Regions from separate parts of the Planococcus sp. APC 3900 genome, predicted to be linked through region 3. Evidence: riboswitches for the same ligand, from Rfam matches in the RefSeq annotation. Region 3 holds a riboswitch; each other region holds the start of a gene.

Region 1 (4,618 bases), on a different contig from region 3:
CCATTGGGTCCCAAAATCCCGAGGATCGAGCCTTTATTGACAGTAAAAGATACGTCGTTGACGATATTCTTCTCGCCATAGCCGCCTGTTATTCCTTTTATTTCAAGCATGGTCATACCCCTCCTTTGCGTTGCCGGAAAAAGATGAATGCAAATACCGGTGCTCCGATAAATGCGGTAATGACACCGATCGGCAATTCCGTCGGTGAGATGATTGTTCTCGACACCAAGTCACAAATGATCAATAACGCGGCTCCATTGATGAACGATAATGGCAGGACGTGGCGATGATCCGATCCCCATAATAAGCGGGTCATATGCGGCACCACCAGACCGACAAAGCCGATGGTTCCGGAAACTGAAACGGCTGCTCCTGTCAGTACCGAACCGCCGATTAAGATGATCATTTTGCTCTTTCTGACATCGACGCCCAAATGTTGTGCGCGTTCTTCACCAAACAGCATGGCGTTCAATTCTCTGCGTTTCAGCCACAAGACGAATGAACCGATCAAAACAAACGGCAGCGCCATCCGTACATATGGCCATCCGCGCATCGACACACTGCCCAGCAGCCAGCCGATGATTTGGCGCAGCTCTTCTCCGGTCAATGCAATCATCAGGGAGATGATTGAGCCCAGAAAAGAACTGAAGATGATGCCTGTTAAAATGACGGTTTCCATTTTCATGGAGCGATCCACCAATTTTGCGAAACTCATCACGGCGAGCATTGTGAGCAACGCCCCGATCATGCTCATGACCGGCAAAGTGAATGGTCCTAAAAATGGGATGGATATGCCAAAAAAGAGCGTCATCACAGCGCCGACTGAGGCACCGGAAGACACTCCCAGGGTGTAAGGATCGGCCAATGGGTTCTTCAGAAGCCCTTGGAACGCAGCCCCGGCAATCGCCAGTGCCGCTCCGACAAGCCCGGCTAAAATAACACGGGGCATGCGGATATTCCATAAAATATTGGCTGCTGCCTCATCCGAAGACGGATTCCATAACACGACGGGCGAAATGGAAACCGTTCCGACCGTCACCCCCAGCAAAATGGCGCCTGCTAAAATCAGCAGCGAGACGCTGTATGCCAGTACATTCTTACTCATTGAACACTTCAGGATAAACAGCTTTCGCCATTTCCATCAGCCCTTCTGATAAACGTGGGCCTGAACGGGTGAGCATGTCCGAATCCAGGTTATAGACAGCATCTTCTTTGACAGCTGTCACTTCCGCAAATCCATTGCGCGATTTGATTTGGTCGACTGCATCTTCGATATAGCCGCCTTCTGTTGTGATGATGACGTCTGGATCAGCTGCAACGACTGCTTCTGCGTCCATTTTTGCCCAGCCTACCAAATCGCCCGCTATATTTTCAGCGTTGATGAGCGTCAACATTTCATCCATGAACGTGCCTTTTCCGGTCGTGTAGATGTCGGGTTCACTTCCGACTTCCAGAAAGACAGTCTTCGGCTCTTCGATTGTGCTTGCCAATTCTTCGATTTCCGCCACTTGGACTTCCATTTCAGAAACGATGCTTTCCGCCTCTTCCATGGTGCCTGTCGCTTGTGCGATCACTGTAATGGAATCGTAGACTTCATCAAAGCTGACGGCATTGTTGACTACAAAGACCTCGAGTCCAGCGTCACGCAACTGCTGAAGCCCAGCGTCGCCAACACCCAATCCCGATTCATGCGCAAGCACCAAATCCGGTTGCAGGCCAATGATTTTTTCCACATTGAATTCCTGGCCGCCGATCTTTTCAACTTGCATCGCTTCTTCCGGATAATTATCAAAATCCGAAACGCCGACTAATTTGTCACCAACGCCAAGTTCATAAGCGATTTCTGTATTTGATGGCACCATCGAAACAATGGCTCCCGGTTCTTCCTCGATCACCACTTCTTCGCCTACTGCATCCGTCAACGTCACTGGAAATTCTACATCCGCAACTTCCGTCGGCGGTTCCGCCGGTGTTTCAGTATCCTGTTCTTCTACGGGCGTCGCCGTATCTCCGCAACCCGCCATCAATACCGCGGCCAATCCTGCGGTTGCACCAAACTTCCAAATCTTCTTCATGAATAAATCCCCCTTGTTGTGTGTAGTGCTTTTTGAACTAATGATTTGTAGTAGCCGATATTCCGTAAAACAGCTACGCTTTCGGGCCCACAGGATGTGGGTCATGCAGCCGGCGCGACAGGACGTCGCGGTGCCAGCTGCCAAGGGCTAGGCGAAGCGAGAAGACAGGTGTCCTTTGCCTGGCTTCTTGCGGGTGCAAATGAGGGAACAGGCATTCCTGGGACCTCATCTGCGACGAGCTTACGCAGGAGCAATCGTCTTCGCTCTACCCAGAGCGTCCGAAGCATTGGGTAAAAGCCAGTTTCTTTAGTTCAACTTATCTAGCAATTTTTATATACGATATAAATAATTTCTCAAATGATTCAGATGCAGAAAGTTTGAAGAAATCTCCTTGAGAACACAAAATCCCCCGCAGCAAACTGCGGGGGATGGAAAGGACGCCATAAAAAAGCATGCGCATCCAGCCTTTCCTCGCAGGCGTTTGGGTGTGTCGTCATAAAGGCAGGTCTCCTGGCTTGTGGTCTTCGGTTTCTGCACCTTCCCAAAGCATTGCTTCAGTGGCATTTTGCAGATTCCTCTCACATACAGTGGCGGGACCGCGCCGGAATTAAACCGGCTTCCCTTTTAACTCATGTTCTTAGACATAAGCACCTTTATGAATGGTTCTCATATTCTGTTTCTTCATTTCATCCCGCTTCTAAAAGCGATAGATTCATTGATTGAAGTTTCTCTTTATTATACACGTAAACGTTTGTCTGTCTCTTACATTTTTTCCGGAGCTGCGACGCCGACTGTCTTCAACGCGTTGGCCAAGGTTGTTTTCACAGCCATGATCAATGCCAGACGGGCACCGGTCAATTCCGGGTTAGAGGCATCCAAGACTTTGTTGGCATTGTAGAAACTGTGGAAATTAGATGCCAATTCATGAATGTATGTCGTGATTCGGTGAGGTGCACGCTGCTTGGCTGCATCCGCAATGACTTGCGGGAAATCACCGATTTTCTTCAGAACATCGATTTCTTTTTCAGAAGTCAATAAGTTCAACTGGTCTTCTGAAACCGTCAATCCCTGTTCTTCTGCCTGACGCAAAATCGAAGAGATGCGGGCATGCGCATATTGCGAATAAAAGACCGGGTTTTCATTGGATTGTGACACAGCCAAATCCAGATCGAAATCCATATGCGTATCGCCGGAACGCATGGCGAAGAAATAACGCACAGCATCCAAGCCGACCAATTCGACAAGCTCGCGCATTGTTACTGCTTTACCCGTACGTTTGCTCATCTTCATTTTTTCGCCGTCTTTGTACAATTGCACCATTTGGATGATGCTGACTTCAAGCGTGTCGCGGTCATAGCCAAGTGCTTCAATCGCCGCTTTCATGCGCGGGATATAGCCGTGGTGATCAGCTCCCCAAACATTGATGAGCTTTTCGAAGCCACGCTGCAATTTATCTTCATGGTAAGCGATATCGGGCATCAAATACGTATATGTACCGTCATTTTTAATCAAAACACGGTCCTTGTCGTCACCGAACGTTGTCGAACGGAACCACGTTGCTCCGTCTTCTTCAAAAACATGGCCATTGGCACGCAATTTAGCTAAAGCTTCATCAATCTTGCCGTTTTTGTAAAGAGACGATTCAGAATACCATACATCGAATTTCACACGGAAATCCGCCAGATCCTGCTGCAATTTCGCCAATTCCACTTTCAATCCGTGCTGGCGGAATTCTTCAAAACGCTCTTCATGAGTCATGCTGACAAATTTGTCGCCATGTTCCTGTACCAACGCGTCCGCAATATCTTTAATATCCTGTCCGCGGTAGCCATCTTCCGGCATGCTGTCGCCTTGGCCAAGTGCTTCAAAATAACGGGCTTCTATCGACAATGCCAAATTATTGATTTGATTGCCGGCATCGTTGATGTAGTATTCGCGTGATACGTCATATCCTGCAAGGTCCAATACATTGCACAGCGAGTCGCCGACTGAAGATCCGCGGGCATGGCCCAAATGCAGGTCGCCTGTCGGGTTGGCTGATACAAATTCCACTTGGATGCGTTCGCCTGCACCTGCAGTTGAACGGCCGTAATCCGCTTTCTGGTCGAGCACGGTTTTGACGACGTCCTGTAAGTAATCCTTTTTGATGGTGATGTTGATAAATCCGGGACCGGCGATTTCCACTGTCTGGATGTTCGCTGTGTCTTTATCGAGGTTTGCTACAATCGCTTCTGCAATCGCGCGGGGCGGCTTTTTCGCCAAACGCGTCAATTGCATCGCAATATTTGTGGCGTAATCGCCGTTCGCTTTGTCTTTTGGTGATTCTAAACGAACTTCAACCGGTTCGGCTGTCAATTCCGCTTTTTCAATTGCTTCCGTAAATGCCGTTTTAATTGCCTGTTGGACTTTTTCTACTGCGTTCATCATTTAGCCTCCATAAACTGTATTTCCATTTCGTATTCACCGACAGGATCCGAGCCCAGTGCAAGGTCGTATCGGACTTTAAACCGCGTATCGCTGACCGACAATTCATGCGCCTTTGT
Region 2 (4,618 bases), on a different contig from region 3:
GCTGAAAAATACGTAGATATGCATACTAAGCGCTTAGCCGGGTTTGGCATTTCACCGGTCCATGCCAAGATTTTCGAAGTCAATTCTGCACTGACGGAAATCAATAAAGGTCCAGTCAATCAGTAAACAATACAGTTCCAACTTCAAAAGAACAGGAGACGCGATTGGATACGCGTTGCCTGTTCTTTTTATGTTTACATCCATTTTTTCTATACGTGAACGCGTTTTGCTCTCCATAGCTGAAATGTGATGGCACCCGCGGTCATCAATACCGGGAAAGTAAGCACCACAAAGCTGAGAAACAGCACATGAAAAACAGTTTGAACGAGATCCGGACCCATTTGGGACAGTACATAACTGATGATTGTGATCAATACACAAACGATGGAAATGGAAATTAAGGGCTTTTGCTGGCGGACCAGATTATCGACAGACGATTCTTTGTCACTGTAGATCGGCTTTGTGCCCGGCAAGGCTTTAAACAAATGGATGCCGGCATTTGAACTGACATGATTCCAACCAGCCATTTCAAACATCTCGAAGTATTCCTCTTCTTCGCCTTTTTTAAAATCACGATAATCGATGCTGAAAATCACGTCTTCCTGTGCGCCTTTTTCCAGTTGGTATCCCATAAATTTAAAGCGTTTAACATTCCAGCCCTGCGCCGCCTTTTCCCGCAATTTTTCCAAATCACTTTGTTCTGAAAATGCTAATCCACCGGACATCATGTATTTTTTGTTTCTCATCAGGCTTCTCCTCCTTGTAATCCTGTTTCCGCAAATTGGACCATCGTTTTTCTTCGTTCAATATCCTGCTTTAAGACTTCTCTTCCCAAAGCTGTCAGCATATAGACTTTGCGCCTGGAATCCGCATCTTCGTAAAGCTCGATATACGCTTCATTTGTCAGCTTTTTAATGATCGTATACAGGGATGCCGGTCCGATCACTACCGCTCCATCCGTTATCTCCTCCACTATATTCATTACTGCGTAGCCGTGCCTCGGTGTTGTGAAAGCGGCCATAATGTAAAAAACGGAATCCGTCAGCTGCTCTAATGATTTCATATTCCCACTCCTTTATATCACTTTGTGATATGTCTGAAAATAATATATCATTAAGTGATATAACTGTCTATAAAAAAGGGAAAACTTTTGAAAAAGTTTTCCCTTTTTAAATGGCTTTTCTTTTTTATCATCAGCTGTTTCATTACTTATAAAAGCTCTAATTCCCACTCCATATATCCTCAAAAACCAGGTTTTTTAACGAACGTCTTTTTTCCCATCCCGCTGCTTCCAGAATTGGCTTATCAGGATAATCTTCCGTATAACCGAGCGACAGAAGGGCGATCGGATCGATATGCGGCGGAATGTCCAGGATGTCCCGGACGTCGTTTTTCTTATAGAAGCTTACCCAGCCCATCGCTAAGCCTTCTGCACAGGCAGCCAACCACATATTTTGGATGGCACAGGCCGTGGATAAGGCGTCTGTTTCAGGAATGGAATTGCGCCCCAGGACATGAGAGCCGCCTCTTGTCGGATCACAAGTTACACAAATCGTTACGGGCGCCTGCTTTATGCCTTCTACTTTCAATCCGAGAAACTTGTTTTCTTTCTCCCCTTCGTAATGAATGGCCAGTGCCCGCCGCTCCTTATCTGCGGCCCAGGCCAGCTTTTCTTTTGTTTCAGATGAAGATACGATAATGAAATTCCAGGGTTGCATGAATCCTACGGACGGCGCATGGTGTGCAGCCTCCAGAATAGTGGTGATCAGTTCTTCCGGGACAGGCGTCGGCAAAAAGCTGCGAATATCTCTTCTAGTGTAAATTGCTTTATATACACCTCTTTTTTCTTCTTCAGTAAACATCTTTTTCTCCTCTCTTCATCAAATCTTAAGGCCAACTTCCGAAAACGTGGCCATTTCTTTCATTATCCGGCAGGCCGCATCTACAAGTGGGAATGCTAAAGCGGCGCCCGACCCTTCACCTAAACACATCTCCATATGCAGCACCGGCTGGATGCCCAGCAATTCACTTGCTTTTTTCCCGCCCGGTTCAGCGCTTGCATGCGAAGCAATCAGGTAATGTTTCACTTTCGGTTCGATCGACACCGCTATCAGCGCCGCAATGGTGGAGATGTACCCATCCAGTACAACCGGCACGCGGTTTGCTGCCGCTCCGATCATGACACCTGCCATGCCGCCGATTTCCAGTCCACCGACTTTGGCCAAAACGTCGATGGCATTGTCTTTATCCGGCCGGTTCGTTTCAATCGCTTTCTTAATGACTTGGGCTTTATGCGAGATTCCTCCACTGCCGACTCCTGCACCTTTGCCGGTAATCTCTTCAGATGGAATGTTTCCAAGCACCGATAAAATGGCGGTGCTTGGCGTGGTGTTGCCGATGCCCATTTCGCCGGTCCCCAGCAGATTGGCGCCTTTTTGGATTTCCGCTTCTGCAATGGCAATCCCCGTTTCCAGCGAGCGGATCGCTTCTTCTATCGTCATCGCCGGCCCTGTCGCAATATTGCCTGCGCCTTGCCTGATTTTCCGGCCGATCACCCCTGCATCATTCGGAAAGTCTCCTTTAACGCCGATGTCGACGGTGACCACTTCCGCTCCCGCTGTTTTCGCCAAAACTCCGACTCCGGTGATGCCTTTTGCGATGAACATCGTTTGCGCATATGTCACTTCCTGCGGGTTGGAAGAAATCCCTTCCTCATAAACGCCGTGGTCGGCAGCCATCACGATAATCGCTTTTCGATCAAACTCTGGATACAATTCTCCCGAAATTCCAGCCAATTGCACAGCGAGCTCTTCCAGCTTGCCGAGACTGTGCGGCGGCTTGATCAGGCTGTCCACACGCTCCCGCGCTTTTCCCACCATTTCCTGGTCCAACCCTTGAATACGCTCCATTGTTTGCTGCAATAAATTCATCTTTCTCTTCCCCTTTCTGAATTAAAAAGAAAAAGCCTCCAGTTTATTTGCGTGAACAAATAAACTAAAGACTTTTCCATGATCTATCAGCAGAACGTAAGCAGGCAGGTCTCCTGGCTCCGGATCACCGTTTTACAGGCCTTCCCGGACCAATCTCCAGTGGCAAATCTGTAAAACTCCCCGTTACAGTGGCGGGACCGCTGAAGATTTTCACTTCATTCCCTATTCTCCCCGAAGGGCACCTGTTACGGTTATTCAATTATTCTTTCATTTAGCTTACCGCAAAAGCGCGTTTTTGCAAACACAACCAGAGAAGCAATTTATGACTTCCTCATAATAAGCTGACGCAGTTTCAAATTTTCTCCGAAGTGAAGGATGCCTTTCGGATAGACTTTTGCTGCAAAATAACCGAATGCAAAGGTGGTGATCACCAGCAAGCCGATGGATAGAGCGATTTCCCCAAATGATGCAGCGTCTTTCATGATCAGAATAATCATATTGAATGGTGAGGTAAACGGAAATGTTGCCATGAACTTGGATAGCGTTGATGCAGGGTCATCCATGACAAAAAGGATTCCCGAGAAAGCACTGACCATCAAGAGAATAGAAATTGGCATCGTCGTTCCGTTCAGTTCTTCAGGACGGCTGACCATGGAACCGAACACCGCATATAGAGAAGCATATAATAAATACCCCAATAAAAAGAAGATGAAGAAGTACACGCAATGCTCGGCTGTCAGCGCCGATAGATTCAAGTCAAAATTCCCTAAACTTTGTGCGGGTTCCACAAGCCCTGATTTCAAGTACAACGCAACAGATCCAAAGAAAGCGGCGAACTGCATGAGGCTTGCTAAAGCGATTCCGAATATTTTACCGAAAATCATCGCCAGCGGGTTTACTTTTGTCACCATTACTTCCATGACCCGTGAAGCTTTTTCTGAGGCGACGCCGGTTGCAATCGTTGTGCCATACATCATAACTGCCATCAAAATGAACATCAGCATCAAGTAAATCACAAACACCGATACTTCATTCTCTGAAGTGAATTGTCCTTTTTCCATGGCAACCGGAACGAACAAGGACTGTTGATCCGCTTCCGACATACCGTTGCTATCGGCAATTCTTTGCGTATTCTTCGCCTGAAGATACTGGGACAGAGACGAATTTAAAGCGACGTCATTCGATTTGGAAAAATAGGTCACAGAATAATTGCTGGCATTGTCATCAATTAGGTATAAGCCAGCAATTTTTCCTTCCTGCGCTTCTTTTTTCAAAGATTCTATCTGCTGTTGTGCCCCTTCTTTCCACTCCCAATCGGTCAATTGCTTTTCCAGTTCCGAGACAGTTATATCGGCGGCATTGGATACAACCACCATTTCTTCTTTCGGATCCGCAAAATTCTCCAAGATGCTGGGCAATGAAATGGCGAATATGGAAATCAGAATCAACGCAAACGTTGTCGTAAGGTAGGACTTCGAAGTCACTCTTTCCCGAAAAGATTGTTTAAAGACCAGATAAAAATTTCTCAATCTCAATCCCCTGCCTTTTCAATAAAGATTTGGTTTAATGATGGATCGGCGATGCCGATTTTCCGAATCGGAACCAAGCTTTTTATTTTTTCGATGAGGTATAACCCTTGATCCATGGTTTTTACCTGTAATTGATATTCTTTCCCCTTTTTTATAAAC
Region 3 (4,618 bases):
TGATGTACTATGGGGGCGATTTCGTCGAGTTGGTCCTCATCATCATTCTTTGCTACCAATGGTATAAAGCGACGGCACCTCGGAAAAGTGAGTCGGTGGAAGAAGGATAGCGGTAACGTTTCCCATGCTAATTAGGGCTTCACGGCCACTTCGGCTTTTCCTGGTGTCTAGCTCCAGCGGCCAGCTCCTCGGGTCATAAGCCACTCTGGCTGTGCGGCAAAGAGCGCCGCTTCGCCAGTGCGTCTTATGCCTGTCAGAGCTAAACGGCTGCCTTCGCTTTTCTTTTTTCCCCGGCAAAAGCTCTTGTTTTGGGTTAAACTAGAGGTAAGCGTTTGGATTCGAATAATCTGCACCATTACATAAAATCGAATGAATTTGAGCATCACCATTATTAGGAGGCAATTCATGAATAGTTATATTGTTATGCAAGGAGATACGTATCAGGAAGAATGTGCGGCGGGTATTCTTTGGACGCCGCAAGTCGACAAATCAGGCATGGTGCCCCATTCTTGGAACCGCATGCAGGAATTGAAAAAAGGCGATCTCGTCTTTCATTACGTCAAAGGATTTTTAGTGGCGATCAGCCGGGTACGGGAAGATTTCCATAAAGGCACAAAACCGAAGCAGGCAGATGAGCAGGGAGGCAGCGAACCTGCATTTATCGCACGCACAGCTTATCGCGAATTGGATGTTCCGTTATCGATCAAGGGGTCTTTTCAGGAAATCGAGCCGTTGCTGCCAACTAAATACTCGGCTTTTCAGGAAGATGCCAACGGCAATTCAGGCTATCTCTATCCCTGCAACGAAGAGCTGGCGATGAAATTTCTGGAATTGATCAGTTCTTTGAATGTTTTTACGTTGGAAATGGAGCAGTTGGAATTATCGATGGAAGTGATTAAAAAGACCGCGCATAATCCATTGCTTAGCCTGATCGCAGAAGCTGAACTGGAAATCAAAACGAAAATGCGCAGAGGCAAAGAGCAGTTCCGGGAAAGCCTGTTGCCGCTTTGGAACGGGGAATGTCCGATTTGCGGCATCGCCATTGAAGAGGTGCTGACAGCGACCCATGCGAAACCGTGGAAAGACAGTTCAGATTCAGAGCGTTTGGATCCGTTCAACGGCATTTTGCTTTGCGCCAACCATGCATCGCTTTATTCTGCAGGCTATATCGCATTCACCGGAGGCGGCCGCCTCCACATTTCAAGCCGTATTCCGGAGGAAGACTATCCAGTCTACAGATTGCGGAAAAACTTGAAGGTTCCCGTGTCAGCCGAGCATGCGCCTTATTTAAGATGGCATAAACGAATTGTTTTTGCAGAGCCAAGAAAAGTGAAATTGATGACAAACCAGGAATAATTGAATTTTGTTATGTCTTTGGTTGTCTGAACTGTGCTACACTGAAAACAAGTGAATAATCATGCAGAAAAAAGGTGCTGATTCGTCAGCATAACAGGGAACCCGGTTAGATTCCGGGGCTGTTTCCGCAACTGTAAGTGCGTATGAAATAAGAAAATGCCACTGTTCAAACGACCTATGTCAATTGAACGGGAAGGTTCTTAGAGTAAAACGATGCACAAGCCAGGAGACCTACCTTTTTTTGAACGTATTTTTACTCTTCGGAAGATAAGGGAATCATACGGCAACCTTTCTATTTTTGACTGCTGGAGTATGTCTCTGAATAGCTATGGCGCCGCCCTCTTTTTGAGGGCGGCTTTTTGTTGTTTTCGGGAGCGTTCAATGCAGTGATTTTCACCCACATAAAAAAAGAGGTGAAAAGATGAAGAAAGACATGCGTTACTTGTGTTATCCGTTTATGCGCGAATCAGCTGCGACCGTCGACTTTGAAATCAGAACGGATTCACTGACGACACGTATTGGCGAAGCGTTGTCGCTGGTAAAAGAAGTGGAGGCTGTTCAACGGGATCTGCAGATTCTCCAGCCAAAGGTTTATCATCTGAATGGTTCAGTCCGAGGGAAGCTAGCAGTTAATGAAGAAGATTTGAATGAGTTAAGTGCTATGTATGATTATTATGTAAACTTTATTGGTGAGAAAATCGGTAATTTTGTCTTGCCGCAAGGGACTCAAGCAGCTTGTGTGTTGCATGTATGCCGGAGCGAAGCGAAAAAATCTGTCCGTGCTTTGCATAAGGTCAGCCTGGAACGGGATGTACCGGAAATCCTCTTTGATTATGCAAATCTATTGGCGAACCTGCTGTTTACGATGGCTGTCTATGTCAATCAGCAGCAGGGAGTAGAAGAAATTCCGTTTATCAGCAAATCCTATCCAACTAGACCCAAAAAGAAAGAAGTGGCCAACAATTAATGAAAATTACTTATTTTAAATACCTATCCATTGGAGCATTAGCATTCACACTCACCGCATGCCAATCGGAAACATCCGACACAGAAACAGCAAGCGAATCTGAAAAGCAAACAAGTTATACGGTAACAGATGATTTGGATAACGAATTGAAATTTGAGGAAGTGCCTGCCACTGTCGTGTCATTAATACCGAGCAACACCGAAATCCTCTATGAAATCGGAGCAGGAGAAAAAATTATTGGCGCTACGGATTATGATAATTATCCAGCTGAAGCAGCTGAAGTTGAACGTGTGTCCGATTCTGTGGTTTTTAATGCAGAGCGCATCATTGAATTGGATCCAGATGTTGTCATCGGCTATTCAACAGGTGGGCCTACGGGCTACGAAGAATTAGAAGCTGCAGGCATCCAAGTTTTTGTTATCGAATCGGCTGAATCCTTTGAAGATGTCTACGGCGACATCGAACAGATTTCTACGGTCATGGGCCTTGAAGATAAAGGGGAAGCAGTAATTGGCTCCATCCAACAGCAAATTGAGGAAGTTCAGGAGAAAGTGTCCGACGTAGAAGAGAAAAGGCAACTGTATGTTGAAATCAGCCCATCTCCTGAAATCTACACCACCGGCCAAAAAACGTTCCAGCAGGAAATATTAGATCATGCCAATGTTGAAAACCTGTTCGGCGATCTGGAAGGATGGCCACAGATTTCTGAAGAAGAAGTCATTCAACGGAACCCGGAAATCATTGCGACAACAGTTTCTTACACGGAAAATCCCGTTGAAGAAATTAAAGCACGTGAAGGGTGGAACAGCATTGAAGCCGTTCAGAACGATCAGGTCTTTTTCCTGGATTCCGATATCACTTCACGTCCGGGACCAAGAATCGGCGATGCGGTTGAACTGGTAGCCAAAACCGTTTATCCGGAAGCATTTAAATAGAACAAAAAGATCCCCGCTCCTATTTTGCTGAGCGGGGACCTTTTTGTTCTATCGCTTAAACTAATACAACTGCTTTTCGAGTGCCTCTTGATTGATGCCGAATTCTTCTTTCAACACTTTCTTTTTTTCATCGGCCGACAGTTCCGTTTTATCTTTCTTGCCGTTTTCAGAGCGTGTCAGTTGGCTGCCGGACAATGTGATCCGGCCATCCGGCGTCGCACGTGTAACAAGATCGTCATGGGTGAAAGGGGAATCTTCTGAAACCTGGTTAAAGACACAGCCCTCATGAAAATCGGCCAATCGTTTTTCTTCTGTAGAAAACCGGTACAGCACTTTTTCTGTTTCATCATTTTCCCGGATCAAGTCATAATATACATCATCCACTTGTTCTACCCGGTAAGTGCCGCTGTGGTCGGTATGCCGTTCACCGCCAAGAGGGATGGGGCTGATGGTCGAATCTCCAAAACCTGCATCCACCAAGTAAAGCGTATCAAGCTCCACTAAGATGGCCGCGTGGGTGTCGGCTTTAGACCACGTGCCATCAGGTTTTTGAACAGTGGCGGAAATCAATTTCGCATCGAATCCCAACTCGTTCAACAGCCAGTGAAACAAGCCATTCAATTCATAGCAATAACCGCCGCGATGCTGAATAACTACTTTTTCATAAATGCTTTCAAGATTCAAGTAAATGGGCGTTCTACGGATGACATCCAAATTTTCGAATGGTATATTCTGCATATGCAAAGACTGAAGTTCTGCTAAATTTTGCAGGTAGTGCTCCTGTTCGGTTGATGCTTTAAAACGTTTGAGGTATTCATTTTTATTCATTATAGCTATTCATTCCTTTCCAGTGGGTTATTCCTATTGATTACAACTGCGTGAAGAATATTCAACCAAATCAATTCATTTGGTGTAAGAATTGCTGTGCCGTGGTATAGTGAATAAGAAGTTAAAATTTAAATGAATGCAAGTGAATTTATGGTATGGGAGTTACCTATTCACAAAAAAAGAAAGCAGGGTGATAGATTTGGTATCAACTACTGATGTTGCAAAACATGCAGGTGTTTCCCAGACGACTGTCTCACGTGTATTAAATAAACCGGATCAAGTAAAAAAAGAAACGTATGATAAAGTGATGGCTGCCGTTAATGAATTAAACTATTCAGTTGATGGAATCAAAGAAGCATTTCCCGCTGCGGCTAAAACCAATACAATTAGTGTGATAGCAGGAGCTGTGGATGATCCGATATTTATCGGCAGCGCTCCAGCGATCATCAGTTATGCAAAAAGACAAGGTTACCAAGTTGATATTCATTTCATAACCGATGAAAATGAAGGAGATGTCTATAAGACGGTCCTC
Region 4 (4,618 bases), on a different contig from region 3:
CCGTGAGCAAAACTGTTATATTTCATGACATAATATGCCTCAAGAGTATAAAGTTCTTCTTGGGTGAACTTTTCATTTTCTTCTATTACAGTGAAAACAAAAGCTTCTTCTCCGTACTTATTAAAACTTTTTTGAAGGTGATCGTTTTTGTGTCTATTTTTTCTTAGTTCAGAAAAGTGACAAATTTTCCGCCTATTTAAATTTACAGTTTCTCCGATATAATACTTACCCGTTACGTTATTTAAAATCGAATAAATTCCCTTCATTATTTTGTCCTCCTTTCCTTTAGATTCAATTGAGATAATTTAGCACGGGATTGTCTCGTCTGAGAGTTTCCCCGTTTAACAGGGTTTTCTTAAAGGGTTACCCCCTTAAGCCACTGGATACTCAATGGCGCGATATTTTTTATTCGTGGCATCGGCCTGTCCGACGGAAATCGTATTTAGGTCGATGACGTTATCCAGCATGCGCACCTGAACCCGTATCACCCGCTCCAACACGTCCGCCTTGACCGCTCTTGGCAAGTTGATGGAAGACAAATTACAGACAACGAAATCACCCGGTTTGCGGACCATGACAAGGTTGCCGTCTTCATCCGTATATTCTTTCATGATGGTTGTCGCTGACATGTTCTGCATGATTTCCGTACACAAATTACTGCAGTAAATCGACGTCAGCCCTCTTCCTCTTGTGTGCTTGTTCGGGTTCTGGCGGTTGACCTCGTCCCGGTAGAACATATAAGGTGTGCCGGTTTCCAGCTGCGACACCATGATGCGTGCCATGATTTCCATCGCGCGGTAGGTTTTGCGCGGCAATAATGGATGATCCACAGCTTCCTGGTATTTGTCGCTGAAGTATTTTTCACCGGTTTCATCGTAAAAATCTTCAAGCCCAAGCGCATTGCCGTTTTTATCTGTCCAGCCCATCACTTGCTTAATCTGATGCGGACAGAACGTATGCCATTCGCCGATGCTGCGGCCGTTTTCGTCTTTTTCCTGCAGCCGCTCCATAAACAGGTCCGGAATCGACACGCCGGTGAAAATATCGTGCGCTTTGCGGCGCTCGTCGCCATTATTGGTTTTCAAATCCAGGAATCCGTTCATGATGTCTTTGTGGAAGACATCCAAATAAATCGCCACTGCACCTTGGCGCTGTCCGAGCTGATCGACACTGACCGCTGTATCGTTGACCAAACGGATCCATGGCACAACTCCTGAAGAATTGCCTTTGAATTTTTTGATATCCGATCCTAAAGCCCGAACTTTCCCGTAATAGATCCCGATGCCACCGCCGTCTTTGCTGAGGCGTGCGATATCCCAGTTGTTCAGATAGATGCCGTCCAGTGAATCATCGACAGTATCAATAAAACAGGAGGACAATTGTCCGAAACTTTTACCGGCATTCGATAAAGTCGGCGTGGCTACTGTCATATACAGCTGGCTCATTGCCCAGTAAGCTTCTTTCACCAACTCGAGGCGATGCTCTTTTGGTTCGTTTTGCATCAACGTCATCGCAATGACAAGAAAACGCTCCTGCGGAAGCTCATATAATCTTCCTTCATAGTCTTTTGCTAAGTAGCGGTCAGCCAACAGGAACAAGCCGATGTAGTTGAACAAAAGATCCCGTTCCGGTTCGATGTCCTCACCCAATAAGATGATTTCCTCTTTCGAATAAGCCGCAAGAAGCTCTCCTGAATAAATGCCGATCCCTGTCAGCTTTTCAATAAGGCGATAGAAGTCGCCATATTTCTGGGAAGCGGAAAAGTTGCGGCTGTCTCCAGCTTTTTTGTATAAGTCGCCAGCATACAATTCTGCTGCGGTGTACGTCCAATCAGGCTCGTCCATCGTGATACGGTTCAGCGCATACAACAAGGACTGCTCTCCTTTTGCCTGCTCAGCTAAGTTCGCTGTCCGCTCCAATAGTTCTCGCGTATCTAGTCCATATACATCTGTTGCCCGCTGCAGCGCTCTTTCCACTGTCTTTATTTCTGTTTCTTCGATTTTCATGTTCATATCAACACAACTCCTTTGCGTATTCGTTCACTTTCATGCGGCGCTCTTTGCGATCTTGGGCGCTTTTAAATAGTTTTTCTTCGGCAGCCGTTTCCGGAACTACACCGCTCACCGGTGTCGGCTTGCCATCGCTGTCGACTGCCACCATTGTCAGAATGGCTGTAGTCGTCAAACTCCTTGTGCCTGTTTCGATTTGTTGGCATTCAGCTTTAACATACACTTCCATAGATGTTCTGCCTGTTGAGATCACCACTCCCTCCAAAATAAGGATATCCCCAACTTTTGCCGAAGATAGGAAATTCACCGTATCGATCGAAGCGGTCACAACTGCTTTTCCGCTATGCCTCATGGCTGTAATGGCGGCGATTTCATCTATGTACGCCAATACGGTGCCGCCGAATATGGTCCCCATGTGGTTGGTGTCCGGGGGTAGGACCAATCGTGTCTGAATGGTTCTGGCCACCCCTGCTGCTAATGGTTTTGTCATGAGTATCCATTCCTCCATCTCTGATATACAAGAAAAAACCCCATCCTCTCAGGGAGGATGGGGTTTAGATACGCAGAATATCGGATGGGAAGCAGAATACAGCTATCCCATGCATAATACCTTCGTTATCCCTCTCAGCTCCCGGAGAAGATCATAAACTCATAACGAAGGCAGGTCTCCTGGCTTGTGCGTCATCCTCTGCTATCTCCTTCCCGTCCGTTGGACAGTGGATTGCGATAGTTCGTCTGCACTTACAGTTGCGGGAACAGCTCCGGAATTTCACCGGATTCCCTATTAAGCCTTTTCAGGCACCTTCGTTATCGGTTCTACTATATATAGTGAATAATTTTAATCAATCACTAAATATTGTATTCATACACTATAAATCACTTTATTGCCTTTGACAAGAACTTCTTCATTCCTGCCGTTAAGTCAAAGTTTCAGTCAGTCGTCAAATAACGCTTCAAGGCTTGTTTCACCGTGCCCATCGTCGTCAATTGGCTAAAGTCCACACGCGCTTCAATCGCTTTTAATGCGAGTTCGGGACGGATTCCCGTGAAAATCAGTTTGATTCCGAGCAAGCGCATAATGTGGTCGATTCTATAAAGAAATTCTGCCACGACATTATCAATATTGTAGATGCCGGACACGTCAATAATAAGGCAATGCAGATTTTCTCCTTGAATTTTTTGCGGAATGATATCAAGAAGCAGATGGCTGCGATCCCCATCTACTGAACCTACGAGCGGCAAAACTGCCAAGCCATCAATAATCGGCACGATGGGAGTTGATATCTCATTTTTTAATTGCATTAGATCTCGTTCAGTTTTCTTCTGCGTCGTAATGTCGCGGATAGTGGACTGGATTGCGACCGTTTCTCCATATTGGACCGGGTAGCAATACAGTTCGACATCGGCTTGAGTTCCGTCAAAACGCTTAACAGTAGTCTCAACCAATTCTCCAATGGTGCGATCCTCCATGCCTGTACGGATGCGTTTCGCAATGAATTCTTTGTAATCATCCGTAAACACATCCACGATGTTTGCACCGATAAGCGTATCCTTATCGGCTTTGAAGAATTCCGATCCGGGCTGATTTATATATAAGACTTTCTGATTCGAATGAATAATGGTTGTTTCATCGGAATACTCCGTGATTTGTTGGTAAATTTCTTCTTTTTCTTTAATGCCCAAGGGTCTTTCAGGTACTGCATTTAGCATTTTCTTTCACTCCTTTTGACTAAGAAACTGCCAGTTCCTCTATTCTACACTTTTTCAGAAAAACTTTCAGTCGCGGCAAAAGCCTCAAGATTTCTGAATGATTCTTTTCTTTACAGTTCTATTTCAAATCTTGTAAAGGAAAAATATTATGTTATGATAATAAGCTGTGATTTTAACATATTTTTAGATGCCGTTTTTGGAAATACGCTACCTTAAGGTTAGAGTTATTGGAGATGCACGATGAAACAAGTAACAGGAAACGCTTTTCACTACGGCTGGGTCATTATCGCGATCGCGGCCTTGTCTCAATTTTTCTCTGGTCCCGGACAAACTTATTCGAATTCAATTTTTATCGATTATTATATAGAAGATTTTGGCTGGAGCCGTTCCACGGTTTCCGGTATCTACTCGGCTGCGACATTGACGGCAGGATTCCTGTTGTTTTTCGTCGGGCGCCTGATTGACCGAAACGGCTCACGTAAAATGGCCGTTGCCGTATCCGTCGCCCTTGCCGTCGCCTGCTTTTTCAACAGCTTCGTAACAAGTCTCGTCATGCTGTTTATCGGCTTCTTTTTTATTCGCTTGTTGGGCCAAGGCTCTATGGCACTTATATCAAGCTCACTCATTCCGCAATGGTTTGTCAAAAAACGGGGCCGCGCCATCAGCATTGCCGCAATCGGCGGCTTAGTCAGTTCTGCCGCTTTTCCCCTGCTGAACGTTTGGCTGATCGAGTCATTCGGCTGGCGCAGTTCATGGCTGATTTTAGGAATCATCATCATTGTTTGCTTTACGCCGCTTGCTCTTTTCCTCATTCAAAACTCTCCTGAAGAAATGGGCTTGCTGCCGGATAACGGCGCTGCGCTTAAGGCGGAGCCTGAAAAGAAACTCATAAAAGAAGT

What was found. Region 3 has a riboswitch for cobalamin ahead of QMA04_RS07040 (hypothetical protein). Riboswitches for the same ligand answer to the same signal wherever they lie in the genome.
Region 1: it holds a riboswitch for cobalamin, as region 3 does, so the genes downstream of both, QMA04_RS03740 (ABC transporter substrate-binding protein) here and QMA04_RS07040 (hypothetical protein) in region 3, are expected to answer to the same signal.
Region 2: it holds a riboswitch for cobalamin, as region 3 does, so the genes downstream of both, cobT (nicotinate-nucleotide--dimethylbenzimidazole phosphoribosyltransferase) here and QMA04_RS07040 (hypothetical protein) in region 3, are expected to answer to the same signal.
Region 4: it holds a riboswitch for cobalamin, as region 3 does, so the genes downstream of both, QMA04_RS01005 (acyl-CoA thioesterase) here and QMA04_RS07040 (hypothetical protein) in region 3, are expected to answer to the same signal.

Annotation. Positions count from the first base shown of each region.
Region 1 is NZ_JASDCT010000001.1:744,239-748,856, reverse strand. It holds gene QMA04_RS03750 (adenosylcobinamide amidohydrolase) at 1-110, opposite strand, end outside; gene QMA04_RS03745 (FecCD family ABC transporter permease) at 113-1,105, opposite strand; gene QMA04_RS03740 (ABC transporter substrate-binding protein) at 1,098-2,075, opposite strand; cobalamin riboswitch at 2,559-2,745, opposite strand; gene argS (arginine--tRNA ligase) at 2,838-4,499, opposite strand; gene QMA04_RS03730 (YwiB family protein) at 4,499-4,618, opposite strand, start outside.
Region 2 is NZ_JASDCT010000001.1:312,106-316,723, reverse strand. It holds gene QMA04_RS01595 (monooxygenase) at 1-126, shown strand, start outside; gene QMA04_RS01590 (DUF2812 domain-containing protein) at 210-746, opposite strand; gene QMA04_RS01585 (PadR family transcriptional regulator) at 746-1,063, opposite strand; gene bluB (5,6-dimethylbenzimidazole synthase) at 1,221-1,862, opposite strand; gene cobT (nicotinate-nucleotide--dimethylbenzimidazole phosphoribosyltransferase) at 1,881-2,930, opposite strand; cobalamin riboswitch at 3,017-3,191, opposite strand; gene QMA04_RS01570 (ABC transporter permease) at 3,251-4,459, opposite strand; gene QMA04_RS01565 (ABC transporter ATP-binding protein) at 4,462-4,618, opposite strand, start outside.
Region 3 is NZ_JASDCT010000003.1:43,100-47,717, forward strand. It holds gene QMA04_RS07030 (cytochrome c oxidase assembly protein) at 1-110, shown strand, start outside; gene QMA04_RS07035 (HNH endonuclease) at 406-1,356, shown strand; cobalamin riboswitch at 1,411-1,609, shown strand; gene QMA04_RS07040 (hypothetical protein) at 1,778-2,323, shown strand; gene QMA04_RS07045 (ABC transporter substrate-binding protein) at 2,323-3,258, shown strand; gene QMA04_RS07050 (arylamine N-acetyltransferase family protein) at 3,319-4,086, opposite strand; gene QMA04_RS07055 (LacI family DNA-binding transcriptional regulator) at 4,277-4,618, shown strand, end outside.
Region 4 is NZ_JASDCT010000001.1:206,559-211,176, reverse strand. It holds gene QMA04_RS01015 (GIY-YIG nuclease family protein) at 1-266, opposite strand, end outside; partial or broken gene QMA04_RS01010 (ribonucleotide reductase N-terminal alpha domain-containing protein) at 390-2,012, opposite strand; gene QMA04_RS01005 (acyl-CoA thioesterase) at 2,014-2,499, opposite strand; cobalamin riboswitch at 2,652-2,830, opposite strand; gene QMA04_RS01000 (PAS domain S-box protein) at 2,940-3,719, opposite strand; gene QMA04_RS00995 (MFS transporter) at 3,960-4,618, shown strand, end outside.